Regions from separate parts of the Arthrobacter sp. HS15c genome, predicted to be linked through region 2. Evidence: riboswitches for the same ligand, from Rfam matches in the RefSeq annotation. Region 2 holds a riboswitch; each other region holds the start of a gene.
What was found. Region 2 has a riboswitch for cyclic di-AMP ahead of ABV518_RS20600 (LysM peptidoglycan-binding domain-containing protein). Riboswitches for the same ligand answer to the same signal wherever they lie in the genome.

Region 1 (9,546 bases), on a different contig from region 2:
GAACGTCAACTTCGGAAAAGTTGACGCAAGTTAGACGGTACAGGAGTTCGGAGCGAATGTCACATTCAGGTCACGGCATGTCATGCGAATGTGAGAGTTTGCCATCATTTTGGCTAGAGCCAGCCGGTGGGGTCAACGACTTCACCGTTGACCTGGACCTCGAAGTGGAGGTGGCAGCCGGTGGAGGCGCCCGTGGTGCCGCTGAGGGCCACGACGTCGCCGCGGCTGACTGTCTGGCCTACCTTGACGTTGAACGACGAGAGGTGGTTGTACGTGGTTTCCAGGCCGTTACCGTGATCCACCACCACGCGGTTGCCGCCGCCGTACTGGTGCCATCCGGCGAAGGTCACGGTGCCGCTGGCCGCCGCCAGGACCGAGGTGCCGCACTGGGCCACGTAGTCCTGGCCGCGGTGGAAGTCGCCCGTACCGCCAGTGATGGGGCTGACACGGTAGCCGAACGGGGAGGCCGTGACCAGGCTTGCCAGCGGGGCGCCCAGGCTGCCTGCGGATGCGGCCCTGGTGATCGAGCCCGCCGACTGGGCGCTCAGGAGCTGCTTGAGCTTGCCGTCGGGATCACCCTGGGTGACTACGGAGGAGCGGCTGAAGTCGATTCTTGCGGCTGCCTCGGCAGAGATTTCAGGCTGTGGAGCTGCGGAAACAGCCGAAGCCTGCTGGCCGGCGTCGGGCGTGGCCAGCACGGGGCTGGTGGCCGGCACCGTGACGGTGAGGACCAGGCCGGTGGCCGCTAGGGCGATGCCGGCCTTTTGGCCTACGCCGCTGGCGGCTGCGAAATCGGTGATCTGCCGGAAAGGGCCCCGGCGGCGGCGCGCATCGCGCTGTGGATCCCGGGGCCTGTCCGCGGCCACTGCTGCGGCAACGCGGGGCGCTGCTGCGGGGCCTGCCGCACGGCGGCGGCCCCTGGAATTCTGCATGGTCAAGAACGGTTCCTCTCTGGAAAGCCTGCGAAGTTAGCTGTCGGATTCGGGTCAGAGAGTTCAAAGACCCGGTCCGCCGTAAGCAAGCTTCGGCGCAGAGAGATATCCCGTAGGATCCTTCGCTGGAAGAGGCTTGCTGCTGACGGACTTCACCCCAAGGCGGCCTTGCGACCGCCGGTTGTGGTTCCCCCGCCTCTGCCAGTTGGTGACTCGTACCCCGATCTGCTGGCAGAGCTCGGCTCCAGATCAGGTAACGCTTTTGTATCGACGCTTGGCGTTAACTATAGGCGATTAAGCCGGACAGTAACAATTCCGTTATCTTTGCGTAAACCCCAACGAATGGGGTAAACACCCCGGTTCGGCGCCTCTTTTGGACAGGCGTCAGGCGACGGATACAAATACGTGCGCGGCGACTTCCGGCGGGAGCTCCAGCGCCCCTTCGATCCCGGCAACCCGGACCGAAATGTAGTCGCCAACGCGCTCCAGTGATACCGCAGCGCCGGGCCGGATCCCGCCCTCGTCGAGCTGGATGAGCAACTCCGGCTCCACCTGGATCGGTTCCGCCAGCCGGCTGACAACCACGTTGGAGCCCGGGCCGTAGCCCTTCATCGCTTCGAGGAGATTAATCACGCCGTCCGTAAAGGGCGACGACGCCTGGCCGCCCAGGGCCGCGAGGCCGGGGATGGGATTGCCATAGGGGGATTCCGTGGGGTGGTTCAGCAGTTCGTAGATGCGCCGCTCGACGCGTTCACTCATCACGTGCTCCCAGCGGCACGCCTCGTCATGCACGTAAGCCCAGTCCAAGCCGATGACATCCGCAAGGAGGCGCTCGGCCAGCCGGTGCTTGCGCATGACTTCCGTGGCCCGCTTGCGGCCTGCCTCCGTCAGCTCCAGGTGGCGGTCTCCGGAGACCACCACAAGGCCATCACGTTCCATCCGGCCGATGGTTTGGGACACCGTGGGCCCGGAGTGTCGGAGCCGCTCGGCGATGCGTGCGCGAAGAGCAACGATGTTCTCTTCCTCAAGCTCCAAAATGGTCCGAAGATACATCTCCGTGGTATCGATCAGATCCGTCATCCAGCTCAGCTCCTCGAGCGCAGTACCTTGCGTTGTCCCACCGTATCGCGTACCGACAGCGACGTAGTCCGTTGAAAAGCTTAGCCTATTTTGAGTTTGTCCGGATAATTCCTGGGCCGCCGGAGGCTTGTCTCAATGGCTGGACTATGACGGTGCCGGTTCCCGCCCAATCGGCGGTTCAGGCAGAATAAGGGAGGTCCGTGTTGCAGCCATCGTCGACTGCCGGCCATCCCACCGTCCCGGACGTGAGTTACGTCCACGCCGAAATTGGAGCCCCTGTGAGCGAAACCAGCATCACTATTCCTGCCGACCTCCTGCCAAAGGACGGACGGTTCGGCGCAGGACCTTCCAAGGTCAGGCCGGAACAGATTGAAGCACTCTCAGCCGCGTCCAAGACCATCCTGGGCACCTCCCACCGCCAGGCCCCGGTCAAGAACCTCGTCGGTTCTGTCCGCGAGGGCCTCAGCCAGTTCTTCCGTGCCCCCGAGGGATACGAAGTAGTACTGGGCGTCGGCGGCTCAACCGCGTTCTGGGATGTTGCCAGCTTTGGCCTGGTGGAAAAGAAGGCCCAGCACCTGTCCTTCGGCGAGTTCGGCTCCAAGTTTGCCTCCGCCACCAACAAGGCGCCGTTCCTGGACGCTTCCTCCATCATCAAGTCCGAGCCCGGTACCCGCCCGGTTGCCCAGGCCGAGGCCGGCGTGGACGTCTACGCCTGGCCGCAGAACGAGACCTCCACTGGTGTGTCCGCGCCGGTAAAGCGCGTGTCCGGAGCCGACGACGGCGCCCTGGTCCTGGTGGACGCGACGTCGGCCGCCGGCGGCCTGGACGTGGATGTTGCCGAAGCGGACGTGTACTACTTCGCTCCGCAGAAGAACTTTGCGTCCGACGGCGGCCTGTGGCTTGGCCTCTTCTCCCCCGCCGCGCTGGAGCGCGCTGCCCGGATCAAGGCAAGCGACCGCTGGATCCCGGACTTCCTGGACCTGCAGACGGCGATCGACAACTCCCGCCTCAACCAGACCTACAACACGCCGTCGTTGTCCACCCTGGTGACCCTGGACGCCCAGGTGCAGTGGCTGAACGCCAACGGCGGCCTGGACTTCGCGTCGGCCCGCACGGCAGACTCCGCCGGCCGGATCTACTCTTGGGCTGAGGCCTCCGACTACGCCACCCCGTTTGTGGCCAAGGCCGAGGAACGCTCCAACGTCATCGCCACGATCGACTTTGACGACTCCGTTGACGCGGCTGTGGTTGCCAAGGTGCTGCGTGCCAACGGCATTGTGGACACCGAGCCCTATCGCAAGCTGGGCCGCAACCAGCTCCGGATCGCAACGTTCGTGGCCATCGAACCGGCTGATGTCACCGCGCTGCTGGCCAGCATCGACTTTGTGGTGGGCGAACTGCGCAAGTAACTCCCCGCCACCTCATCGATTGCTCCGCAGGCGCCGTTTTGGGAGTGCTAAAGGGCGCTGTTGGAGCAATCGATGGGACGGCGTGGCAGGGCGTTAACGTTCGACGGCGCCGTCCGGGTGTGGTCCCGGGCGGCGCCGTCTGCTGTTTGAATCGGATTTACTCGGAGTCTTCGTCGGGCTCTTCAGTGCCCGGCTCCGCGTCTGCTTCGTCCGTGTCCGGCTCACCGGCGTCAGACTCGTCAGCGTCCGGCTTACCGGCGCTGGGCTCTTCCGTGTCAGCCTCTTCCGTGCCCGGCTCCTCGGTGTCGGACACTGCCTCGGCATCGGCTGCCCTATACCCGGAGTCCAGCGCTTCCTCGTCCTGGGCGTCCTCGGGGCGTACGCGTTCTGCCCAGGGCACCCATTCCGGTGCAAGGATGGACTCCTCGGACGGCAGCAGGCCAAGCTCGCTGATGGTGACCACCTTGGAGCGCGAGTTGCGCGTCAGGACGGCGAACCACTGCCACCCCTGGTAACCGGGCAGGCGCGACTCAAAAAGGTGTGTCACCAGCCGGTCACCTTCACTCTTGGCGCCGAGGTGGGTGCCTATGGTGGACGCCGCGGTGATGCTTTCGACGGCGGAGCGGGCCACATCAACCGCTCCGGCAAGGAAGGCATCCGGTTTGCCGACGCGCCACACGGGCACACCCGCACGGCGCTTGGTTTCGGCCACGGCGGCAGCGGCGGCCGGGGCGATTACCTGCTCCGTTGCCGTAGGGTCGGGCTGTTCAGCTTCCGGGTTCATCAGCAGGCCTAAACGTCCAGCTCGTCGGCAACCTTACGCAGGGCTGCGGCGATGGCCTTGCCCTTGTTGCCTTCCGGGTACTTGCCGGCGGACAGCGTGCCGGAGAGGTTGTCCAGCACGCTGACGAGGTCCTGCACCAGCGGTGCAAGGTCCTTAGCGCTGGGCCGCTTGGCCTTGGCGATGGACGGCGTCTTGTCCAGGACGCGGAGGCCCAGGGCCTGTGCGCCCTTGCGGCCGTCAGCCACGCCGAACTCCACGCGGGTTCCGGCCTTCAGCTCGGTGACGCCCTCGGGGAGCGATGATTTGGGCAGGAAAACCTCCTGGCCGTCCTCGCCCGCGAGGAATCCGAAACCTTTTTCCTTGTCATACCACTTGACCTTGCCGGTAGGCACGTAATCAACCTTCTTCGTTCTGACGTCTTGAGACACGGCCGGCAGTCACCGCATCCGCATTGATATGCGGGTTCAGGGTATGACTGCCCGGGCCGAGTTGGTCTGTTGCTTTCAAGGTTATCCTGCCGGGCGCCCGAATCCTGCTTTACGGGCCGTTATACGAAGGCCCGCCGAAGGACTGTTAGCGTTACGTCCATGACACCCTCGCGTTACCGGCGCCTCCTGATGATCTGCGCGGCTGCGGTCGCCCTGCTCTCGCTCGCGGCAGTAGGTGCGGTGATGGCACTGGCGTTTGCCGGCTCCGCCGCCCCCGTGTGGGTCACCTCCACTGCCCTGTACGGCCTGCCGGTTGCCTTCCTGCTGATGCTCTTCCTGATCCTGGACAGCGTGGCAGGGCGGCGCCGGGCAGGAAAGCCCGGCGGGCGGTAACGTTGGACTGATGTCCCTTATCCGCGCGCTGAGCAAAGAACTGGAGGCACGCAGCGACGAGTCGTTGCGTGCGCTGTTCGCCGCGCGGCCCGACCTCATTTCGCCCGCAGTTCCGGACTTTTCCGCCCTGGCCGCACGTGCCAGCGCCAGGGTCAGCGTGCAGCGCGCACTGGAGCGCCTGAACAAACCGCAGATGCAGGTCCTGGAGACACTGCACCTCTGCACCAATACCGACACCGCACACAGTGCCTGCGCGGCCGGACTGCGGAAGTTCATTCCCGGCGCGTCGGTGGCGGCCATCGAGCGGATCCTCGGCTCCCTGCAGGACCTCGCGCTCGTGCACCGGGCGGAACCCCCGCACGGCACCGCGCCCACGGGCCACCGTCAGCACTTCTACCTCCCGGTGGGAACACTTCGGGATGTTGTGGGCATCTACCCGGCAGGGCTGGGACGGAGCTACACGGAGCTGGTCCGCCTGCAGCCTGCGTTCGCCCAGCGCGTGGTCCAGCTCGTCGCTGAGCTGCACCGCAGCGGGGTGGCCATCCATGAGGCCACCACGCCCATGGAGGCCGCGCTTGCCCTGCAGCACTGGACGTCCTCGCCGGAGGCGCTGCAGGCGATCCTGGCCGGCGCTCCGGAACGGACGACGGCGTTGCTCGCCCGATTCGGGAACTGGGCCATGGGTGCCGTCCCCCAGGCGCAACGGAAAGCCTCCGTGGCCACCGAAGCCGCCGACGTCGGGCCCGTTGACTGGCTGCTGGCCCGCGGCCTGCTGGTTCCCCTGGACGCAGCCCACGTGGAGCTGCCCCACAGCGTGGGAGTATCCCTTCGGGGCGGCGCGATTATTGAGGACTTCACGCTGACACCGCCGGTTCCGGAACTTGGCCACACCACTGCCGCGCTCCGCCGCAATGCCGCCCTGGGCGCCATCGCGGAAACGCTTCGGCTGGTGGGTGAACTCCTTTATGCGGTCAGGGAGCAGCCGCTGGCAACACTGCGCACGGGCGGTGTGGGGGTCCGGGAGATGCGGCGGCTGTCAGAAGGGCTCCGGATCGAGCAGCACCGCACTGGCGTCATGGTGGAGTTGTGCGCCCTGTCCGGCCTGATCCGGCTTGACGTCGATTCCTCGGCTTGGGTCCAGCCACCGGACCTGGAATGGCTGGTCCTCCCGCGGCAGGAGCAGTGGCTGTGGCTCGTTAATGCCTGGCTGGCCAGTGAACGTGTTCCGTCGATGGTGGGCCAGCCGGTCAATGGGCAGCAAAGCACGCCGGCCGTTCATCGCGGCGCGGCCGGAACCACCATCAATGCGCTCTCGGCAGAGGCCCAGCGGCCGGACGCGCCGGTTGTCAGGAAGCGGATCCTGGAAATCCTGAACCACCTGACGAACGAGGCCGCGGCACCGGAAGCCCATGCCCCCGTCCTGGACGCCGCCGCCGTGCTGCAGCGGGCCGAATGGGAACAGCCTCGGATGGCGCGCCGGTTCAGTTCGCTGATCCGTGGCGTCCTGGCAGAGGCCGACATGCTCGGCCTGACCGGTTCAGGTGCACTCAGCCAGCTGGGAAGCGCGATCGCCGAGGACAAACCCGACGAAGCGCTGGGGATCCTCGGTGAGCACCTGCCCGCGGCGCTGAACCATGTGCTGCTCCAGGCCGATCTCACCGCCATCGCGCCGGGATACCTGAGTCCCGAACTCAGCGAAAAACTGCTGCTGATGGCCGACGCCGAGGGCCAGGGCCCGGCCACGATCTACCGGTTTTCCACCGCGTCGGTGAGGCGGGCGCTGGAGGCCGGACAGGACGCGTCAAGCCTGCTGGCCTTCCTGCGGGAGCACTCCGCCACCGCCGTGCCGCAACCCCTCGAATACCTGGTGGAGGACACGGCCTCCCGCCACGGCCGGCTTCGGGTGGGCATAGCGGCGAGCTTCGTCCAGAGCGACGACGAAACGGCAGTGCTGGAGCTTGCCGCGGAGTCGAAGGCATCCGGGCTTGGCCTGGTGCGGATCGCGCCGACGGTCCTGATTTCCACGGCGCCGCCGCGCGAAACGGCACAGGTCCTGCGCGGCCTCGGACTTTCCCCGTCGGTGGAGGAATCCGAGCCGTCCCTGATCCGGCTGCGCCGCAGCATGCCGGCCCCGGCCAGCGCGCGGCCGGTCTACACCGCGCCGCGGACCGCGCCCGCCGACGCCGAAATGGATTCCCAGCTGGCCGTGCTGCGCCACCTCAAAACGTCCCACTCCGGTGGCCCGGACGGCCACGGGGCGGTCAGGGCACCGGGAGTGGGGGCGCCGCCGTCGTCCGTGTCTTTGTCCGGGTCCGGCGAAACCGCGACCCAGCTCGGCCTGGAGACCTTGCAGCGGGCCATCCGGCTCAAACAGACAGTGTGCATGAACGTGGTGGACGGCGGCGGCAACGCCAACCTGGAGACCGTTGTTCCCTTGTCGGTAAGCGGCGGACGGGTCAGGGTCTTCGATCCCGCGCGGGAGACCGAACGGGTGGTCTCCATCCACCGGATCATTGATATTGAGGCCGCAGAGGAACTGCGCCAGTGAAGGACGCCACCGCGTGAACGACGGACCGCTGATTGTCCAGAGCGACAAGACCATACTGCTGGAGGTGGACCATGAACTGGCCACCGAGGCCCGCCATGCCATCGCCCCGTTCGCCGAGCTGGAACGCGCCCCGGAGCACATGCACAGCTACCGGCTGACGCCGCTGGGCCTGTGGAACGCCCGCGCTGCGGGCCTGGATGCGGAGAAGGTCCTGGACACGCTGCTGAAGTACTCGCGCTTCCCGGTGCCGCATTCCCTCCTGATCGACGTCGAAGAGACCATGTCGCGTTACGGGCGGCTGCGCCTGGAGAAGGATCCGCAGCATGGCTTGGTCATGCGGACCGACGACTATCCGGTCCTGGAAGAGGTCATCCGGGCCAAGAAAATCCAGCCCCTGCTGGGGCCCCGGATCGACGGCGAAACCATTGTGGTGCATTCCTCCCAGCGGGGCCAGCTCAAGCAGCTGCTGCTGAAGATCGGCTGGCCGGCGGAGGACCTCGCAGGCTACGTGGACGGAACCCCGCACCTGATCGCCCTGAACGAGGACGGCTGGAAGCTCCGGCCCTACCAGCAGCTGGCCACCGAGAACTTCTGGGCCGGCGGCAGCGGTGTTGTGGTGCTGCCGTGCGGCGCGGGTAAGACGCTCGTGGGTGCAGCGGCCATGGCCGTCAGCTCAACAACAACGCTGATCCTGGTGACCAACACCGTGGCTGCGCGGCAGTGGAAGGACGAGCTGCTCAAGCGCACCTCCCTGACGGAGGACGAAATCGGCGAGTACTCCGGTGCGGTCAAGGAAGTCCGGCCCGTCACCATCGCCACGTACCAGGTCCTCACCACCAAACGCGGCGGCCTCTACCCCCATCTGGAGCTCGTGGACGGCAATGACTGGGGCCTGATCATCTACGACGAAGTCCACCTGCTGCCCGCCCCGATCTTCCGCATGACCGCTGACCTGCAGGCGCGCCGCCGGCTGGGCCTCACCGCCACCCTCGTCCGCGAGGACGGCCGCGAAGGGGAAGTCTTCAGCCTGATCGGGCCCAAACGGTATGACGCGCCCTGGAAGGACATCGAAGCGCAGGGGTACATCGCGCCGGCGGATTGCGTGGAGGTCCGGGTGGACCTCCCCCGCGACGAGCGTGTGGCCTATGCCATGGCCGAGGACGCCGACAAGTACCGGCTGTGTTCCACATCGGAGACCAAGACCCGGATCGTCGAGCAGCTCGTGGCCCGGCACCAGGGCGAGCAGTTGCTGGTGATCGGGCAGTACATCGACCAGCTGGACGAAATCGGCGAGCGCCTCAACGCTCCGGTGATCAAGGGTGAGACGTCCGTCAAGGAACGGCAGAAGCTGTTCGATGCCTTCCGGGCAGGCGACGTGCACACGCTGGTGGTGTCCAAGGTGGCCAACTTCTCCATCGACTTGCCCGAAGCGTCCGTGGCCATCCAGGTCTCGGGCTCGTTCGGATCCCGGCAGGAGGAAGCGCAGCGGCTGGGACGGCTGCTCCGTCCCAAGAAGGACGGGCGGGCTGCCCGCTTCTACTCACTCGTGGCACGGGACACCCTGGACCAGGATTTCGCGGCCAAACGCCAGCGCTTCCTGGCCGAGCAGGGCTATGCCTACCGGATCATGGACGCGAAAGATGTAGAGCAGCCCGGCTAGGCATTACAGCAGGTCAGCTCTTGCACGGCCGCGCCGGAGCGCACACTGTTGGAATGCGCCCCAAACTCCGCCCCGACGTTCCCCTGCCAGGCCAGGAATCCGTGTGGGACTATCCGCGTCCACCGCGCATCGAGCCAACCACAGAACGTGTGCTGATCGCCCTGGGCGGTGAAATCATCCTCGACACACAGGACGCCGCGCGGGTGCTGGAGACGAGCCATCCGCCCGACCGGGTCGCAGTCTATGCCGGCCGGATGGACTACTGCGAGGTGGACGGCGAGCGAGTGCTGCCGCAGGCCGGCGGCTTCTATG
Region 2 (9,546 bases):
AACAAGACCCGCGGCCTTGCCGAGGCCGAAGTGACCAAGACCAAAGGCATCGCCGAAGCTGATGTCATTGGCCTTCGTGGCACGGCTGAAGCAGGAGCCATCGAGGCCCAGGCCAAGGCGTACAGCGAGTTCAACGAGGCAGCAATCCTCAACAAGCTCCTGGAAGTGCTGCCTTCCATAGCCCGGGAAATCGCCGCGCCGATGAGCGCCATCAGCAATATGACCGTCATTTCCAACGACGGCGCAGGTCAGGTCAGCAAGAATGTTTCCTCGGGCGTGCAGCAGACTGCTCAGATGCTCAAGGACACTACCGGGTTTGACGTGATCGAAATGCTCAAAGGCTTCGGCAAATCAACCCCCGTCGCAGGCCCCAGGGCCTCCGGAAACGGCGCCGTCAAAGAAGAATCCGGAGCGCAGTGACCGTGCCGGCCTGAGGGACGCACCGGCCGGCTAAACTCCGGACAGAATCAACAAAACGCCGCGGAACCAGGACTGGTCCGCGGCGTTTTGGCGTCCACGCCGGGCGGCAAGACCTCCGCGCATCGGCCAACACAATGGGACACTCGATTCCATGCGTGAACTCGTCATCCTAGGCACTGCCTCCCAGGTGCCGACCCGCACCCGGAACCACAACGGCTACCTGCTGCGGTGGGACGGCGAGGGCCTGCTCTTTGACCCCGGTGAGGGAACGCAGCGCCAAATGCTCCACGCCGGGGTATCGGCCACCCAGATCACCCGCATCTGCCTCACCCACGTGCACGGTGACCACTGCTTTGGCCTGCCCGGAGTGCTGTCGCGGATGGCTTTGGACGGCGTGCCCCATCCGGTCCACCTGCACTATCCGGCGTCGGGGGAGGAGACGGTCCGCGCCCTGGTGGCCGTCAGTTCTCCCGGGATCGACCTGCGGCTTCACCCGCACGGCGCCGCCGGAACGGTCGCGCCTGGCCTGGAGGTGCACCCGCTGAAGCACCGCATCGAAACCTACGGCTACAGGCTCACCGAACCCGACGGCCACACCTTCCTTCCGGACCGGCTCGCCGCGGCGGGGATCACGGGAGCCGACGTCGGCCGCCTGCAGCGTGACGGCCGCCTGGGACGCGTCCGCGTTGAGGACGTGAGTACTCCCCGTCCCGGCCAGCGCTTCGCCTTTGTGATGGACACGGCACCCTGCGCCGGCGCGGAGGAACTGGCCGTCAGTGCGGATCTGCTCGTGGCGGAGTCAACGTTCAGCAACGACGACGCCGGACTGGCCGCGGAGTACCGGCACCTCACCGCCGGGCAGGCAGGGGAGCTGGCGGCCAGCGCCGCCGTCGGCACCCTTGTCCTCACGCACTTCTCCTCCCGATATGGCGACGACGTCACACCGCTCGCGGAGCAGGCACGCGAACGTGCCGGTACGGCGACGGTTGTGGCGGCCAATGACCTGGACCGGATCACCTTTCCCAAGCGACGGCCGCCGCGTTAAGCGAGACCAGGGAGGCCTTGCCCGGTCCAGGCCATCGGAGGAGGATGTTGGGCATCTTCAGGAGGCTCCCATGATCCAGCTTGGCAAGTTTGAGAAGTACCTGATCGAGGAATTCTTCGACGATTACCGCGCCGGCGACATGACCCACCGCACCTTTACCCGCCGGGTCGCATTCATCACCGGAAGCATGGCCGCGACCTCGGCCGCGATGCTGCTTGTCGGGTGTACCCCCGAAGAAGTCCCGCGCAGCAGCGACCCCATGCCCACGCCCGCCCCGTCGTCGTCGTCGACGGCGGGCAACGGCACCGCGGCGGCCGGTGCAGTCCCTGGCGCCAGGAGCCCCCTGTCCGTTCCCGAGGGCGCGGCGGGACTGACGACGTCGACAGTCACGTTCCCCTCCAACAGCACCGGGATCAGCGGCTACCTTGCCCGGCCGGGCGGGGGAGCGGCCGGTCCGGCGGTGCTGGTCTGCCATGAGAACCGCGGGCTCACCCCTCATATCCAGGACGTGGCACGGCGTTTCGCCAAAGCCGGATACAGCGCGCTGGCTCTGGACCTCCTGAGCAGGGAGGGCGGGACGGCAGCCTTGGATGCCGATGCCGTTCCGGGTGCGCTGACCAGTGCGGGGGCCGCACGGCATGTGGCCGATTTCGCTGCCGCCTTCGACTACCTCGCGGCACAGGACTTCGTGGACGCCGCCCGGATCGCCATGAACGGGTACTGCTTCGGCGGCGGGATCACCTGGCAGGCGGCGACGGAACTCAGCGGGCTCGCAGCAACGGCCGCTTTCTACGGACCGGCGCCGGACCTGAACAAGGTCCCGGCCATCAAGGCGGCCGTCTTTGGTGTCTACGCGGAGCTGGACCAGCGGATCACCGGGGCCATGCCGGCTCTGAAGGACGCGCTGGCGGCCAGCAACGTGACGCACCAGCTCACGGTGTACCCGGGCGTGGACCACGCCTTCCACAACGACACCGGCGGCCGCTACAACGAGGCCCAGGCCACGGCGGCCTGGAACGACACGCTGGCGTGGTTCAAGCAGCACGTCTGAGCGGTCAAGCGGGCGTCATCCGATGGGATGCCCGTGATCGCACGTGGTTTGCCCGTCCGGAATCTCGTGTCCCTGGATGCACGTCACAGTGGGCGGCTGGGGAAGGTCGTGGGCCAGGAAGAACAGGCTGCTCCGCCCGTGCTCAAACCCTGCGTCCTCCCGTTTCAGCCAGGACCGATGGCTTCGGTGAGCTGAATCAGCCGACCTTTCGTGTTCCTGCTGATGATGCCCGAAGGGATTCTTGACCATGGCGACCGCGACCTTTCCATGACCGTCACTGCCCTGGGCAGCGATGAACCGGTACCGAAATTTTACGCCGCCTGCGCCGCCGTCGGCACGGGTAGTCTTGAAACATGAGCACCACAACCCCAGCAACGCTCACCTTTGACGGCCGCTTCGCCCGGGAATTCGAGGAGCTTGCTGTTCCGTGGCAGGCCGAGGAGGCGCCGGCGCCGGAGCTCCTTGTCCTGAATGACGCCCTGGCCAGTGAGCTGGGCATGGATCCGTCGTACTTTCGGACGCCCGAGGGGACGCTGATGCTGATCGGCAACCGGATCCCGGAAGGCGCCACCCCGGTGGCCCAGGCCTACGCCGGGCACCAGTTCGGCGGGTACTCACCGCTGCTCGGCGACGGACGCGCCCTCCTGCTCGGCGAGGTCACCGACGTTCACGGGCGACTGCTCGATGTCCACCTCAAGGGCTCCGGCCGTACGCCGTTCGCCCGCGCCGGTGACGGCCTCGCCGTCGTCGGTCCGATGCTGCGCGAATACATTGTCAGTGAAGCCATGCACGCCATGGGCATCCCCACCACGCGTTCACTCGCCGTCGTGGCCACAGGACGCCCGGTCCGCCGCGAAACCATGCTTCCCGGGGCTGTGCTCACCCGCGTCGCGGGCAGCCACCTGCGCGTAGGCAGCTTCCAGTTCGCCCGCGTCAACGGTGACACCGAACTCCTCCGCCGCCTGGCCGACCACGCGATCAGCCGCCACCATCCGGACGCTGGGCAGGCAGAGCAGCCCTATCTGGCATTGTTCGATGCCGTCATCGCCGCCCAGGCGTCGCTGGTGGCACAGTGGATGCTCGTGGGATTCGTCCATGGGGTAATGAACACGGACAACATGACCATCTCAGGCGAGACCATCGACTACGGACCCTGCGCGTTCATGGATGCCTTCAACCCCGAAGCGGTCTACAGCTCCATCGACGCGGGCGGACGCTACGCTTACGCGAACCAGCCGCGCATTGCGGAATGGAACCTCACCCGGCTGGCCGAGGCGCTGCTGCCCCTGCTCCATGAGGACCAGGAGCAGGCCGTTGCGCTCGCAGTGGAGTCCCTGGGCGGGTTCCGGAAGCTATACAGCGCGGCATGGTCCGCCGGGATGACATCCAAACTTGGGCTGGACGCGGACGACGACGCAGTATCCCCGCTGGTGAACGACCTGCTGGGACTGCTTGAGGAGGGACAGGTTGATTACACCTCGTTCTTCCGGAGCCTCGGTTCGGCAGCCCGGGGCACGCCTGACGCTGTCCGGGCCATGTTCGCGGACCCGGGAGCATTCGATGCATGGGCCAAACGATGGCTCGCCCTGGAACCGGACGCGGGCATGATGGATCGGGTGAACCCCGCCTACATCCCCAGGAACCACCTGGTGGAAGAGGCCCTCGCCGCCGCTACTGCAGGCGACCTGGACCCGTTCCGCCGCCTGGTGGACGTCCTGGCGAACCCATACACCGAGCGTCCCGGCCTGGAACGCTACGCCGGTCCCGCCCCTGCTGACTTCGGGAGCTACCGGACCTTCTGCGGGACCTGAGCGAACACCAGGGATGGACGACGGCGGCGCGCGGCTGGGTGCCGCCCGCCGCCGTCGGGCATGGCCGGATCACGCTACGCGGACGAAGGATGCCCCCGCGAGCCAGCTGAGGGAGTGGACTTCGGTCTTGTAACCGTCCACGCCACCGCTGACGACCTGGCCGTTTCCGGCGTAGACGCCCACATGGCCGGCCGTGATGACCAGGTCACCGGCGGCAGGAGTACCCACCACCGTGCCGTACGCGAAGAACTGGGTTGGCGCCAGGTCTCCCACGCTCTTGCCAACCGAGCGAAGTGCCTTCTCCACCATGGCGGTGCAGTCCTGCTGGACGCCGAGCTGAGAATAGGCTGACCCGAGGATGGCCGCGCCGAGTGAGCCGGACGGGGCCTGGACTACCGGTGCGGACGTGGAGGCCAGCTGGACGCCTGTGTTGGCCGGAGCCGTGGGGGCTGCTGCTGCCTTCGCCACGGGAGCCGGTGCGGTGTAGCCTGCGCCCGGGATCTGGATCTGGTCGCCGGGATAGATGATGGTGGTCATCGTCAGGCCGTTGACCGACAGGACGTCGTTGAGGGCAACGCCGTAGGACGCGGAAATGGCGCCCAGGGTGTCGCCGGACACGACGGTGTAGACGGTTGCAGCCGCTGCCGGAGCAGGGGCCGCTGCAGGCGCAGCCACGGGAGCTGCTACCGGAGCGCTGGACTGGCCCTGAACATTGACGGTCCCGGAAGTGTCGGGTCCGTGGACGCCGGCCTGTGCGGGGGTGCCGACGCTGAAAAGCAGGCCGGATGCCGCAACAGCAACAAGTGCAGGCCGGCCGAACGCCAGTGCGCGGGCTTTGGCTGTTGAAGACGTGCCGACGAGGGCTGTGGGGCGGATAGCAGTCGCACGATGGCGTGCGGCAGTGAAGTTCTTGGACATGGATGATCGCCTCTCCCATGCCTGCGGGGTGAGCTGTCGGGTTCGGGTCGGAGACACCCGGCCGGTTACGGCTCCGCACGGGACGGAGCGATACCGACTTAACCCCAAGGCTTCGAAAGAAGCCGTGGAAACGTGGTTCCCCCGTCCCTGCCAGTGGAATGCGCTGGGGTCCCGGGTCAGTGGCAGGGCTCGGCATACTGACCGGAATGTCCCGGCTTGGGCCGGGGCACTGCACGACCATAACCAGCGCAGGATAGGAATGTCACATTCCGATAACGGAATGTAGAGTGCAAGGCCACCTGATGATTTCGCCGGTTCCAGCGGCTCGGGAGATAGGCGCCGCAGGTCAGGCTCGAATCCGTATATGCCGGAAGGGCTCATCCGGGTGTGTCGTGATTCACAAACAAAAAATAGGCTTGGGCGGTGATTGTGACGCAACAATTCGACGAAGCCGTGATATAGGACATTTCGAGCCTGCGTGCAGGGCCATGTTGATGACGCCCTGATACTTCCGGCTCACGGCCCGGTGAACCGGGATCTCTGCTGGGTAACAATGTTTGACCGTGAACGACTTATTGGGCGTTTTGCCCGGTAAGCTCACCAACTATGTCCCGGTTTGCTCACAGAATGAGGCTGCCCGCCCTCGCGGGGGTGCTGGCCGTCGCCCTGATGGGGTCGGCTGCCTTGCTTCCTTCATACGCCGCCGACGACGCACCGCCGGGTGGCTACCCCTCCTGGCAGGACGTGCAGAACGCCAAGCAAAGCGAGGCCGGCAAGGCCGCAGAGGTCACCAGGATCAACGATCTGCTGGGCGGGCTGCAGACACAGGCCGAAGCGCTGGGCAGCGCGGCCGTAACCTCCGCCGCCGAGTACGCCGTAGCGGAGGCTGCGCTCCAGTCAGCCAGTGCCAGGGTGGATGTCCTCACCGCCCAGACAGCACGGGCAACTGCCGAACTTGGACAGTACAAAAGGGAAATCGGTGCGCTGGCAGCGCAGTCGTACAAGACTGGCGGCACCAACATGGGATTCTTCGTTGCCTTGGATGCCGTCCAGACCAACAGCATCCAGGGCCTCAACATCGTCCAGATCGTCAGCGACAAGACAGCAGCCCTGGTCAACAAATCCGCGGCCGCCGAACGGGTCTCCAGCGCCTTGGCGGGTCAGGAGCAGGCAGCGAGGGCAGAACGCGAGCGACTGTCAGGGGAAGCAAAGGACAAGCTCGACGCCGCCCAGGCCGCCCAGCAGGCGATGTCGCGGCAGATTGCGGAGCAAGAGGAGCACAGCCAGGAACTGACCGCGCAGCTGGCGTCCCTCAAAGACACCACCGCCGCGGTCGAGGGTGAGTTCCGCCAGGGCCAGGCCGCCCTGGCCGCCTACGAGGCGGCGCAGGCCGCCAAACGCGCCGCTGCGCAGGAGCAGGCGCGCCAGCAGGCCGAGGCCGCAGCCAAGGCCGCGGCCCTCGCCGCCGCGCAAAAACCCCAAAACCCGGCCCCGGCCGCACCAGCTGCACCGGCGGCGCCCGCCCCGGCTCCTGCCCCGGTTCCGACGCCGACCCCGCCACCCGTCGTCGTCGTACCCATAGTTCCGGGCGGCGCGGTCAACGATCCAGCCGGTGCAAAGAGCTACGCTTCCGGCCGGTTGTCCGCCTATGGCTGGGGCCAGGACCAGTTCCAGTGCCTGGCGCAGCTGTGGACCAAGGAATCCAACTGGCTGACCACAGCCACCAACCCGTACTCCGGTGCGTACGGCATCGCCCAGGCACTGCCCGCCGGGAAGTACGCCAGCGCAGGCAGCGACTGGCTCACCAGCTTCAGGACCCAGATCGAGTGGGGGCTTGGCTACATCAGGGACCGCTACGGTTCACCCTGCGGAGCCTGGAACCACTCCATTCAGTACAACTGGTACTGACCGGCGTTGCCCGCAGCCGCCCAAACCCCGGGCTAGGCGGAGTCTTGCGGCGGTTTGGCGAATTCCGCGGCGCTGACAAACTCAATCCCGACGAAGGCCTGGTCGCCGTCAACCCAGGCATCATGTCCGGGCGGAATGGTGTAGGAATCGCCTGCGGAGATGCTGATGCTGTTTCCGTCGGTGGTTTCCACCGAGAGTGCACCGGAAACGCAGTATCCGATGTGGTTGACCTGGCATGACTCGGTGTGGACCACGGGCTTGATGCAGTCGGACCAGCGCCAGCCGGGCTCGAAAGTGAACCGTCCAACGGTGTAGTCGCCCAGATGGACGACGTCCACTTCGGTCTTGTCCGGACGGCGTTTTTCGTCCGGTGAATTGTGCGACTTGACCGCCAGCTGGGTAACAACATTTGTGGGCATGGCACGCGGGCTTTCTCTGCGGAATTCGGTGTCCGTCAGCTGTCTGTCCCTGGCCGCCAGACGGCATCTGAGGCGCTTACGAGTGCCAGCATCCTCCGTTGCGCGCGGCTTGTCGAGTCCCCCAGAGCAGCGGCGGCGTTAGGCTTTTCCCATGGCTGACTTTGAGCGGTTCCGGATCCTCCTGGAGGAAGAGCGGGCCCGGAAACTTGCCCTGCTCCCGGCGCTCCGGGCGGATATCTCGTCAGCCAGCGCTGCGCGGCTGGACTCCAACGTCGACGACGAGCACGACCCCGAAGGCGCCACCATAGCCTTTGAACTGTCCCAGGCCTCGGCCCTGCTGAACCAGAGCAGCGCCGGGCTTGCCGAGGTTGAAGCGGCACTGAAGCGGATCTCGGACGGCAGCTACGGAGCCTGCAGTGTGTGCGGCCGGCCCATTGCCGAAGGCCGCCTGGAGGCCCGGCCCTGGACGCCGTACTGCATTGAGCACGCCTCCACCGGCCGCGGCGGGCGGTAGGCCTGTGAACCAGACCGTACTGGACGCCGCCGCCTTCATCGACACCACCCTGCAGAACGAAGGCGCCTGGTACCGGGCGGACGATGTGGAGTCCCGGGTGGGCGGGACCATGAGCTCCTACGGGTCATCGGTAGGAGCAGTGCGGGGGACCGTCCGCGACGCCGGCAGGAAGTTCAAGGAGCTTGCCCACGACGACGTGACGGCCCTGGCATCCTTGCTCTGGGGCCAGCCGCATCCAGGCAGGAGACCGGTGTATGAACGGCGCCTCGCCGCCGTCGTGCTGCTGCAGTCCCGTGTTGGCCTGCTGCGGCACACCGACCTGACCCGGCTCGAGGGCTTCATCAGGTCCGCGCACTCACGTGAGCTGGTGGATCCGCTGATCAGCGACGTTGTGGTTCCGCTGCTGACTCTACTCGAGGGACAGGACCGGCAGCGCGCCGACGTCGTGATGACCCGTTGGCGGCTTGACCCCGACGATTGGATCCGCCGGGCCGCATCCCTGACCGCGGAAATAGGCGGCAACACCTGAAAGAAGGAGACTGACATGAGCGATCCCCACCACCTGGAACGGTTTGTTGAGGCCCAGGACAGCGGCGGCACGTACAGCCAGGCGCTTGCTGAACTGCAGCTCGGCCGGAAGACCGGCCACTGGATGTGGTTCGTCTTCCCGCAGATAGCCGGGCTTGGCAGCAGTCCGACGTCCGTCAGGTACGCCATCAGCACGCTGGCAGAAGCGCAGGCCTACCTCAAGCATGACGTCCTGGGGCCGCGGCTGCTCGAGTCCGCAGCAGCCATTGATACCCATGCCGGCCAGCCCGCCGTCGACATCCTGGGCGGCATCGACGCCAGGAAGCTCCAGTCGTCCATGACCTTGTTCCTGCGTGCCGCGCCGGGGGAGACCATCTTCAAAACAGTGCTGGCAGACTTTTTTGACGGCCAGCCGGATCCAGCCACTGACTCGCTGCTCGCGGCGGACAGGGACTGACTGACGTGCGGATGATCAACCAGCAACAGCTCTGGGACCACGAGGCTGCGCAGCAGTACGACACGCCCGGCGAGGGAATGTTCTCTCCCGAGGTACTGGCGCCCACTGTAGAGGCACTGTCGGAGCTCGCGGGCGACGGTCCGGCGGTTGAGTTCGCCATTGGCACGGGCCGGGTCGCCATCCCGCTCTCAGAGGCCGGGGTCCAGGTCAGCGGCATTGAGCTGTCCCACGCGATGATCTCCCGGCTGCGGGAGAAAGTGGGAGAGGACCGCGTTCCCGTCGTCCAGGGCGACATGTGCGAGGCCGTGGCGGGGGAGAACTTTTCGCTGGCGTTCCTGGTATTCAACACCATCGCCAACCTCCTGACGCAGGACGAACAGGTCCGGTGTTTCCAAAACGCTGCCCGTCACCTGGCGCCGGGCGGGCGCTTTGTCGTTGAGCTGTGGGTGCCGCAACTGCGGTCGCTGCCACCCGG
Region 3 (9,546 bases), on a different contig from region 2:
CTCCTTGCCTACGAGGCCACGCGCGACGTCCGCACCCAGCCTGTCACCATCGAGACACCGGTGAGCAGCACGGTGGGCACGGCCTTCACCAAGCCCACACCGCTGGTGGTCCCCATCCTCCGCGCCGGCCTGGGAATGCTCGAAGGCATGACCAAACTGGTCCCCACCGCAGAGGTTGGCTTCCTGGGCATGGCCCGGGACGAGGAAACCCTGGACATCATCACCTACGCCGAGAGGCTCCCCGACGACCTCACGGACCGGCAGATTTTTGTGCTGGACCCCATGCTGGCCACCGGCGGCACACTGCGGGAGGCCATCAAGTTCCTGTTCAAACGCGGCGCATCCGACGTCACCTGCATCTGCCTCCTTGCCGCCCCGGAAGGGCTGGCCAAGCTGGAAGAGGAACTCGCCGACGCCAACGTGACGATCGTCCTGGCGTCAATCGACGAGAAGCTCAACGAGAAGTCCTATATCGTCCCCGGCCTGGGTGACGCCGGCGACCGCCTGTACGGGATCGCAGGCTAGGCCGGGCTGAGCCTGGGACCGGCCGAGGAACGCAGCACGGCTGAGCCCCCGGCCGTCTGCAGGACTGCGCCCGGGCCGCCCGCGAATTTCCGGGGGTTCCGGATTCACCGCCGCCCGGTTAGCCTGTGCGGATGGACTGGAAACTTGAACTCGTTTTTGTGCCTGTATCCGACGTCGACCGCGCCAAGGACTTTTATGTCAACAAGGTGGGGTTCAACCCGGATTTCGACGAGCGGCCCATGGACGGCATCCGCTTCGTCCAGCTGACGCCGCCAGGCTCGGCCTGCTCCATTTGCATCGGCGAAGGCCTCAATGACGCCCCTCCAGGCACGGCCCCGAGCCTGCAGATGGTGGTCAGCGACATCCAAGCCGCCCACGACCACCTCAAGGGCAACGGCGTTGATGTGAGCGATATCGACATTCAGGACTGGGGGCACTTCGTCTACTTTGCCGACCCCGACGGGAACAAATGGGCCGTGCAGTACATCCCGGGACGCGACGCCTAGGTCAAAAGACGCCTAGGTCAAAACCTGGGGCAAAATGGGGAGCATGAACCTCCCCGCGCCTGCTGCTTCCCGCACGCTCACCTGCCGCGCCGTCCTTTTTGACATGGACGGCACCCTCGTGGATTCGACGGCGGTGGTGGAGCAGGTCTGGGGCGAATTCGCCGGCCGCTACGGGCTGGACATTGCTGAAATCCTCCGCACGTCCCACGGCATCCAGGCGGCCGATACCGTGCGCCGGTTCGCTCCGGCCGGGGCCGACGTCGTGGCACTCACGAAGGAACTCGGCGCCATGGAGCGGGTGCGGACGGCCGGCATCGTTGCGGTGCCAGGCGCCGCCGCACTGCTCCGGAGCCTGCCCGCCGAGGCAGTGGCGCTGGTGACCTCTGCGGACCGGATCCTGGCTGATATCCGCATGGACGCTGCGGGGCTCAGCATGCCGGCCGCTGCCGTGACGGCGGAAATGGTGACGCGGGGCAAGCCGCACCCGGAAGGGTACCTGACGGCGGCAGGCCTGCTAGGCGTGGAGCCGGCGGACGCCGTTGTGTTCGAGGATGCGCCGGCCGGAATCGCAGCCGGGGTGGCCGCGGGCATCCGGACCGTGGCCGTCGGCCCCAACACGGGCCCGCTGCCGGACGGCGTTCTCCATATACGCGACTACAGCGCGGTCACTGCCGCAGTGGAAACGGACGCGGCGGGCAGGCAGGTCATTTCTTTCCGGCTTTGAGGTCGGTGACCACCTTCGCGATCCGCCTGGCCCGGGTTTCCGCCGTTTTGGCATCCCCGAGCGGCTCCACGTAGCGGCGCTGCGAGCTGTAGTTCAGCGTGGCATAGAACGCCTGGGCGTCAGGTTCCGCAGCCAGCGCTGCTGCCAGGTCGCCCGGAACCTCGATGACGCGCGGCTGGGTATCCAGTTCCACGTCCACCTCGACGGTGTCGCCGGCCGCGACGCCCGTGAATTCCCGGTTGGTGGTGCTCACACCGACCATGTTCTGCCCGCCCATCACCGCGATGCTGCTCCGATAGCTCTTGCCGTGGATGGTCACTACAACGGGCGGACGCTTGCCCGCGCCGAGGGCGGCGACAACCTCCTCCGGAACCTCAATGCCTGCCTTGTTGCCGCTGCCCAGGATGGTGGTGGTGAATTTCATGGCCCAAGTATGGCCCGGAGCCGCAGGACAGGGAAGCCCGGACCGCGGGCACCGGGATCCGGCCGGACCGCAGGTCGCGCCGGAGCCTCCCTGCGTCGCGGAGATAAGCAAGGGCAGTCCGGCTGTAATCGACGTTGGAATCCGACGCGTCGGTCCATTCCACGGCCACCTCGAGTACGCGCAGGCCGCAGGTGTTGGCCAGGACCAGCAGTTCGGTGTCGAAGAACCAGGAGTTGTTGGCGGTGTGGGGGAGGAGGCGCCGGGCGGCTTCGGACCGGATGGCCTTTGCGCCGCATTGCGGATCACTGAACCGTGCGCCGGACACCGACCGGAGCACCAGGCTGAGGCACCGGGGGAGGAACCCGCGCCGCAGTGGGCCCGACGCCGGATTGCCCCTGCGGGCGCCGGTCGCCACATCTGCCTGCCCCGCCAACAGCGGAGCCAGCAGCGGGTCCAGCGCCGACGGCTCAAGGTCCAGGTCAAGATACGCCAGGACCGGCGACGGCGACGCGAGCCAGACAGTGCGCAGGGCATTTCCCCGCCCTGCCTCGCTCAGCCGGATAACGGTCAGGTCGCGCAGCTCCCGGGCTATCCGCTCGGCAATCCTCAACGTCCCGTCCGTGCTGGCGTTGTCAGCGACCGTGATCCGGAACGACTGCGGGAAGGCGCTGCTGAGGTGCCGGTGGAGGCGGCGGATCGCGGCCTCGAGGCTCTGTTCCGCGTTATAGACAGGGACAGCCACCTCAAGGACAGGTACTCCGGGCAGGACATCAACAGGGTGGCAGCGGGACTCGGCTGCCGGCGTCGCGGGCAAGGGGGCGGTCCGCTGCGGTGCGCGTTGCGCCTGGCCTGTAGGTGTCATGCATCAAGGATGGCGTCCGGTGTTGTGAGCGCTTTAGGCCATGGCTGTGAAGCTGCTGTGGAGGCGGCGACGCCAAAAGCAGCAGGCCCTGAACCGGGGGATTCAGGGCCTGCTGCCTGCGTTGGTCGGAAGCCGGAGACGCCGGCTTAGTACCAGTTGTGCGACAAGTGGAAGTTCAGGGCACCGCACGGCGACTGGTAGCGCTCCTGGATGTAGTTCAGGCCCCAGTTGATCTGAGTGCGGTAGTTGGTGAGGTAGTCCGCACCGGCGCTAGCCATCTTCTCGGCGGGCAGCGACTGGACGATGCCGTAGGCGCCGCTGCTCGCATTGGTGGCCGTGGTGGTCCAGTCGGATTCCTTGGTCCACAGCGTCTGCAGGCACTGCATCTGGTCAGCGGACCAGCCATAGCTGGCGAGCTGGCCGGCAGCGTAGGCCTGGGCTCCGGCCGGATCGTTGACGGCCACCACGGGGGCAGGCGCCGGTTCCGGTGCAGGAGCGGGGGCAGGTGCCGGTGCCGGCTCGGCGGCCTGCGGTGCAACGCTGATCTCAGCCGGTGCGGGTGCCGGGGCGGGCTGCGCCTGGATTTCGGCCTTCTCGAAGCTCAAATTGGACTGGATGTCGGCGGCAGCGGATGCTTCGGGCGACGGCTGGGTTTCGCTGGCGGCTACCGGAAGGCTGGACTCAGAGGCCTGGCCAGCGGCACCCACGCCGATGAGCAGGGCACACGCAGCGGTGAACACGGCTGCACGGCGACCCAAAGACGGGATTTTAGCCAGCCGGGACGTGGCCTTTGCGGGTGCCGGTGCTTCCGCTTCAGCGAGCCTGCGGCGGCCGTGGGAATGTGTTGACCCGCTCTGCGGGCGTGCTTCTACCTTAAATTCAGACATGATGAATCGCCTCTCACACCTGCGGAGTTAGCTGTCGGGTTCGGATGAGGGCATCCGGCCACACGGAAACATCACGTGCTGGCTTCACCCCAAGGGCATCAAATGCCCGGGACTCTGGGTCCCCCGCCTCTGCCTGGTCAAGCGGAATCCGGGAAGCGGCAGAGCTTGGCGTCCTCCGGACATGCGGCCCAATAGGGAACCGCACCTAATCGACGGTACAGGAGCCTGGCGATTAAGTCACATTTTGGTAACAGAGATCACGACGCCGGTGCGTTGCCTTGCATTGATCACGAAACCACTGGCAGGCGCAGGGCGAACTCGGTCCGGCCCGGCCGGGACGTCACCTCCACGCTCCCGCCGTGGGCCTCCACGATGGACTGGACAATGGACAGGCCCAGGCCGCTGGTGCCTTCCGACGCCGCGGCTCCGGCAGACGGTGCCGCGCCCGTGCGCGCCGCGTCTGCGCGGGCAAACCGGGCGAAAACGTGGTCCACGAATTCGGCCGGGATCCCCCCGCCGTCGTCCGTCACCGTCACCACGGCACTGCCGTCAGCGGACCTCATCACGGCCGTGGTCACCGTAGTGCCGGGAGCCGTGTGCTTGCGGGCGTTGGAGAGCAGGTTGACCAGCACCTGGCGCAGCTGCGAGGCGTCGCCGTTGACCGCCAGTGGCTCGTCCGGAAGTTCCAGGTGCCAGTTGTGGCCCGGTGCGATGACTTTCTCGTCGCTGACCGTCTCGACCACCAGTTGCGTGAGGTCCACTTCGCTGAGTTTCAGCGGCTGGCCCTCATCCAGCCGGGCAAGCAGGAGCAGGTCCTCCACCAGGGTGGTCATGCGCTCGGACTGGCTTTGAACCCGGGCCAGCGACTTCCGCCCATCCGGGGTGAAATTCTCGGTCATCCGCATCAGCTCGGTGTAGCCGCGGATCGCCGTCAGCGGGGTACGCAGCTCGTGTGATGCATCGGCAACGAATTGCCGTACCTTGGTCTCGCTCCGCTGCCTCGCCTGCAGCGCACTGGCCACGTTGTCCAGCATGAGGTTCAGCGCGTGCCCTACGCTGCCCACCTCGGTTCCGGGGTTGGAGTTCGACGGCGGGACGCGCACCGCGAGTGCCACCTCGCCGGCGTCCAGCGGGAGCCGCGAAACGCGGGTAGCGACTTCGGACAGCTGCTCCAGCGGCTGCATGGTGCGCCGGATCAGGATGGTCCCGGCCAGGCCGATCAGCACCAGCCCGCCGAGGGAAACAAACACAAACGTCCACACCAGCGAGGTGAGCGTGCTTTCCTTCCCGGCGAGCGGGAGCCCGGTCACCAGGACATCGCCGTAGTTGGTTTGCACCGCCACCAGCCGGTAATCGCCGTTGGAGAGGGTCCTGTCTACGGGGCTGGAGTCTTTCTGGAGGGCAAGAAGGATCTCTTTGTCCTGGGCCGACAGGGGGGAGCGGGTGGTGTCGGAGGCCAGGAACCCGGCGCTGTTGACCTGGCTGTCCAGGATCCGGGCGTTGAGGGTGCCCACGCTCTGGCCGCGGGAATCGAGCGGGTCAGGCCGGCCGTTGAAGCCACCCAGCGGCGGGCGGCCGGGGTCGTTGGAGCGGGATGCGGCCTGGCTGAGCTGTTCGTCGAGCTGGCGGGTCAGGAACGAATCCATGGACGCGTAGCTGAACAGGCCCACCGCTCCGCAGATGGCCACCAGCAGGGCCATGGCCACGAGGACGAGGCGGGTGCGCAGGTGCCACGTGGACGGCTTGAGCCAGCTCCGGCCGTGCGTGCGCGCAACACCGGAAAGTGAGGACACGGCCTATTCCACCGGCTTGATGACGTATCCGGCGCCGCGCACGGTGTGGATCATGGGCGGATGCACGGCATCCACCTTCTTGCGGAGGTAGGAGATGTACAGCTCCACGATGTTGGCCTGCCCGCCGAAGTCGTAGTCCCAGACCCGGTCCAGGATCTGCGCCTTGCTGATGACCCGCTTGGGGTTCTCCATGAGGTACCGGAGCAGCTCGAACTGGGTGGCGGTCAGCTGGAGCTGGTCGCCTGCCCTGGTCACTTCGCGGGTATCGATGTTGAGGACGAGGTCGCCCACCACCAGTTCTGCGGTGTCCATGGCAGCCACTCCGGAGCGCTGCACCAGCCGGTGCAGCCGGAGCAGGACCTCCTCCATGCTGAACGGTTTGGTCACGTAGTCGTCGCCGCCGGCGGCCAGGCCCACAATACGGTCCTGGACAGCGTCCTTGGCGGTCAGGAAGAGCGCAGGTACCTCCGGCGCGAAGGCGCGGATCCTGGTCAGCAGCTCAACGCCGTCGAACCCGGGAAGCATCACGTCAAGGACCAGGACGTCCGGGCGGAACTCCTTGGCAAGCTTTACCGCCTCGGGGCCGTCCGCGGCAACGGCTACCGACCAGCCGGCCATGCGCAGACCCATGCTCATCAGTTCGGAAAGGCTGGGCTCGTCGTCGACCACCAGGGCGCGGATGGGGGAACCGTCCGGGTGGGTGAGCTGGGGAAGGTTGTTGGTCATGGAGTGCGAAGTGGCCATGGGACAACTCTCCGATCTGTCGGTTAGCCCGCGCTATGGGCTTCCTGTGCGCGGGCTGTGAATCCCAGCCTAGCGAGCTGGAAAGTCCGCAGCGGCGTTCTGCCTGGACGCCAGTTAAGGGTCGCGGCCCTTCCGGCGACAGATCGGCGGGAAAATTTTTTGTCCGGATGGCGGAGGAGCTGGACATGGCACTAAACCAGGGGGCGTGTTTCAGCAATTCCACGGCTGGTGAATCTCGATGGCATATTCGGGATCATTGGCGAATATTATTCGGGAAAAGTGGTTTTCCAACCAATCGTTCTAGAAAACACCTGTTATTTTATTGGTCTCCCAGAATCGTGATCTGAGCCACATTCTCGGAATTCGTCTCACTATGCGGAACGTTGCGCCCATTGTTACTTGCAAGTTGTCATTGTTACGTTGCACACTTCAATTGTGAACAAGAACTCAACAGCACCTGCAGCCGCAGAATATTGGCCCAGCACACCCGCTGCTGCCGACATGCGCTGTTGTCGAATGCACGCCTGACCTTCATTACCCCACGAAGTTCCTAGGCATTCGCCCCCCAGCCCAGCGTCGGGCGCCCCTCCCCAGATCTCATTGCGGGGAAACCAAGCATTCGAGCCGCGATGACGGCCATTCACATTGAGGTAAGCAATCCATGTCAGTTGCATCCGGATACGTCCACATCTCTGTCCGAAACGCCAGCAAGGCCGCCCAGCCCTCCGGCCTCCGCCAGGGTTTCGGCGCCCGCCCGGCGTTCGCTCCTGCCGCACCCGGCACCAGCTTCCCCGCCCCCGGCTACGCCCCGCAGGGCTACAACCCCAACTCCTACGGCCAGCTCCGCGCTGTTCAGCCCGCCGACGCGGCGCCCGTCACCGCTCCCACCCCGGTGGTGGCGGGCCCGAACACTGTCCGCCCGGTGGCCAATGACAACGTTGCCCGCGGCTTCGTCCTCTATATGGGCATCGACGAGGAAACCGCAGCTGCGGCCGGGACCTCCATCGCCAAGCTCGCCCAGGAAATCCGAGCCTACGCGCAGTCCCTGGTGACCGGCGCCGAAAGCTACGCGGCCGTGGCCGTCGCACCGGCCAGCACCCCCGGTTCCGCGCTCGACGTCGTCCGTTCCACCTTCGGCGACCCCACGGTGAACGCACGCCAGCGCACCGAAACCGCACGCCAGCAGCAGGCCCAGGATCCTCGCCCGTCCGGCGTCCTGATCGACCTCGCCCGCCGCGAAGTCCACCTGGACGGCGAATCCCTGAACCTGACCTTCAAGGAGTTCGAGCTCCTGAACTACCTCGTCGAGAACGGCACCCGCACCGTGGGCCGCGACGAACTGCTCGAGGGCCTCTGGCGCAACGCCGAGGAAGTCCCCAACGAGCGGACCATCGACGTCCACATCCGCCGCCTCCGCTCCAAACTGGGACGCCTCGCCAACACCGTGCGCACCGTCCGCGGCCAGGGCTACCGCTTCTACGAGCACCCGGAAGTTGTTGTCTGGGCCGCTCCGGAATACTCGATCTAGTCAAACTTCAGCACCGCCAAAAGGCGGCACGATCCCTCTGCGCCTGCGCTCGTACCTCACGCAACAACGGCGCTTCCGGGATGTGCCGCCTTTTCGCGTTCAGTCCGGGCTCGTGAGCATTGGCCTCCGCGGCTGATGGGGACGCGGCCCTGCGGTGTCACGCCGGGCATGCTTTTGGGTTCGGTTTCCTCGGCCGGGCTTGCCTTTGCGCGTGTCTGGGCCTTTCGTGCGGCCGAAACCATGCTCTGCGTGACGCGTTCGCTGATGTTCGACGGCGGCGCCGCTGGCGTGTGTGGGCGCTAGGCTTGGGGCATGAGTGACCACCACATCAAGCGCCTGGTGATTATGCGCCATTCCAAGGCTGACTGGCCGGGCGGGGTTGCCGATCACGAACGGCCGCTGGAAGAGCGCGGGCACCGCGAGGCGCCCCTGGCGGGGAGGTGGCTCCTCAAGCACGGCATTGTCCCCGACTTCATCCTGTGTTCCAGCGCCCTCAGGACACGCCAGACGTGCACGTGGGTGTGCTCCGAGTTGGGGGACAAGGCCCCGACGCCGAAGCTCGAGGATGGCCTGTACGCCGCCTCGGCGCTGCGCATGCTGACCGTGGTCAACCATGTGCCGGACACCGTCACCACGCTGATGCTCATCTCGCACATGCCAGGGGTCCAGGACCTTGCCATGCACCTCGCCTCGCGGGACTCCGACCACGATGCCTACATGGACGCCGCCACCAGGTATCCCACCAGCGCCCTCACGGTCCTGGAAACCGAAAAAACCTGGGCGGAACTCGACGGGCAGGACGCCCGGATCACCAAGTTCAAGGTTCCGCGCGCGCACTGACCTCACGCAGCAGCCCGGCCACGTACTGGATGCCCGGACTCGCCGTCATGGTCCGGCGGTAAACCATCCCCACCTGCCTGACCTGCGCGGGGTTCACCAGGGGCACGGTAACTACGTCCGGGGGCAGTGCGGGCCGGCCCAGCCGGGGGACCAGCGCCACTACGGCTCCCTGCTCCACCAGGGCAATGTGCGTTGCAAAGTCGGGATCATAGACGCGGATGTCCGGCACCCGGCCAAGGTCGGCGAAGATCCGCAGCAGGGCCTCGTTGCAGATGGCGCCGTGCGGCGTGCTGATCCACCTCTCATCCACGAGGTCCGCCGGTTCCACCTGGCTGCGTCCAGCCAAGGGATGGCTGCGGTGCACCAGCAGGTCAGCCATGTCCTCGCACAGCCACTCGAGCGTCATATGCTCCGGGATCACCAGCGGGACGGAATTCCAGTTGTGCACCACACCGAGGTCCGCTTCACCGTTGGCCACCCGCGCCACGGCTTCCCGCGGATCCTCGGCCAGGACGCTGACCTCCAGGTCCGCGCCGGAAGAAGCCAGCCGTCCGAGCAGCGGTCCGACGAGGCCCCGGCAGGCGGTGGAAAAGGAAACAACCTTCAGGTGCCCGGTCGGTTTGGCCGGATCCGCCAACAGCGTGGATTCAAGTTCCTCGAGCTCCGACAGGATGCGCCGGCCGTAGGCCGCGAGGGTCAGTCCCCGCTCGGTC

Region 1: it holds a riboswitch for cyclic di-AMP, as region 2 does, so the genes downstream of both, ABV518_RS18215 (M23 family metallopeptidase) here and ABV518_RS20600 (LysM peptidoglycan-binding domain-containing protein) in region 2, are expected to answer to the same signal.
Region 3: it holds a riboswitch for cyclic di-AMP, as region 2 does, so the genes downstream of both, ABV518_RS12225 (hypothetical protein) here and ABV518_RS20600 (LysM peptidoglycan-binding domain-containing protein) in region 2, are expected to answer to the same signal.

Annotation. Positions count from the first base shown of each region.
Region 1 is NZ_JBFOHM010000011.1:48,285-57,830, reverse strand. Features, by position in the region: gene ABV518_RS18215 (M23 family metallopeptidase) at 114-932, opposite strand; cyclic di-AMP (ydaO/yuaA leader) riboswitch at 943-1,186, opposite strand; gene ABV518_RS18210 (metal-dependent transcriptional regulator) at 1,317-2,012, opposite strand; gene serC (phosphoserine transaminase) at 2,291-3,421, shown strand; gene ABV518_RS18200 (DUF3027 domain-containing protein) at 3,579-4,205, opposite strand; gene ABV518_RS18195 (cold-shock protein) at 4,214-4,597, opposite strand; gene ABV518_RS18190 (hypothetical protein) at 4,793-5,026, shown strand; gene ABV518_RS18185 (helicase-associated domain-containing protein) at 5,037-7,574, shown strand; gene ABV518_RS18180 (DNA repair helicase XPB) at 7,588-9,234, shown strand; gene ABV518_RS18175 (hypothetical protein) at 9,288-9,546, shown strand, end outside.
Region 2 is NZ_JBFOHM010000013.1:141,573-151,118, reverse strand. Features, by position in the region: gene ABV518_RS20625 (flotillin family protein) at 1-420, shown strand, start outside; gene ABV518_RS20620 (ribonuclease Z) at 572-1,465, shown strand; gene ABV518_RS20615 (dienelactone hydrolase family protein) at 1,536-2,516, shown strand; gene ABV518_RS20610 (hypothetical protein) at 2,727-2,873, shown strand; gene ABV518_RS20605 (YdiU family protein) at 2,870-4,327, shown strand; gene ABV518_RS20600 (LysM peptidoglycan-binding domain-containing protein) at 4,397-5,245, opposite strand; cyclic di-AMP (ydaO/yuaA leader) riboswitch at 5,249-5,450, opposite strand; gene ABV518_RS20595 (coiled-coil domain-containing protein) at 5,873-7,153, shown strand; gene ABV518_RS20590 (cupin domain-containing protein) at 7,186-7,572, opposite strand; gene ABV518_RS20585 (TraR/DksA family transcriptional regulator) at 7,724-8,086, shown strand; gene ABV518_RS20580 (DNA alkylation repair protein) at 8,091-8,615, shown strand; gene ABV518_RS20575 (DUF1810 domain-containing protein) at 8,631-9,071, shown strand; gene ABV518_RS20570 (class I SAM-dependent methyltransferase) at 9,083-9,546, shown strand, end outside.
Region 3 is NZ_JBFOHM010000006.1:280,161-289,706, forward strand. Features, by position in the region: gene upp (uracil phosphoribosyltransferase) at 1-525, shown strand, start outside; gene ABV518_RS12205 (VOC family protein) at 657-1,031, shown strand; gene ABV518_RS12210 (HAD-IA family hydrolase) at 1,075-1,755, shown strand; gene ABV518_RS12215 (YdeI/OmpD-associated family protein) at 1,736-2,179, opposite strand; gene ABV518_RS12220 (glycosyltransferase) at 2,130-3,041, opposite strand; gene ABV518_RS12225 (hypothetical protein) at 3,188-3,928, opposite strand; cyclic di-AMP (ydaO/yuaA leader) riboswitch at 3,934-4,092, opposite strand; gene ABV518_RS12230 (sensor histidine kinase) at 4,216-5,721, opposite strand; gene ABV518_RS12235 (response regulator transcription factor) at 5,725-6,465, opposite strand; gene ABV518_RS12240 (winged helix-turn-helix domain-containing protein) at 7,127-7,993, shown strand; gene ABV518_RS12245 (histidine phosphatase family protein) at 8,306-8,833, shown strand; gene ABV518_RS12250 (LysR family transcriptional regulator) at 8,811-9,546, opposite strand, start outside.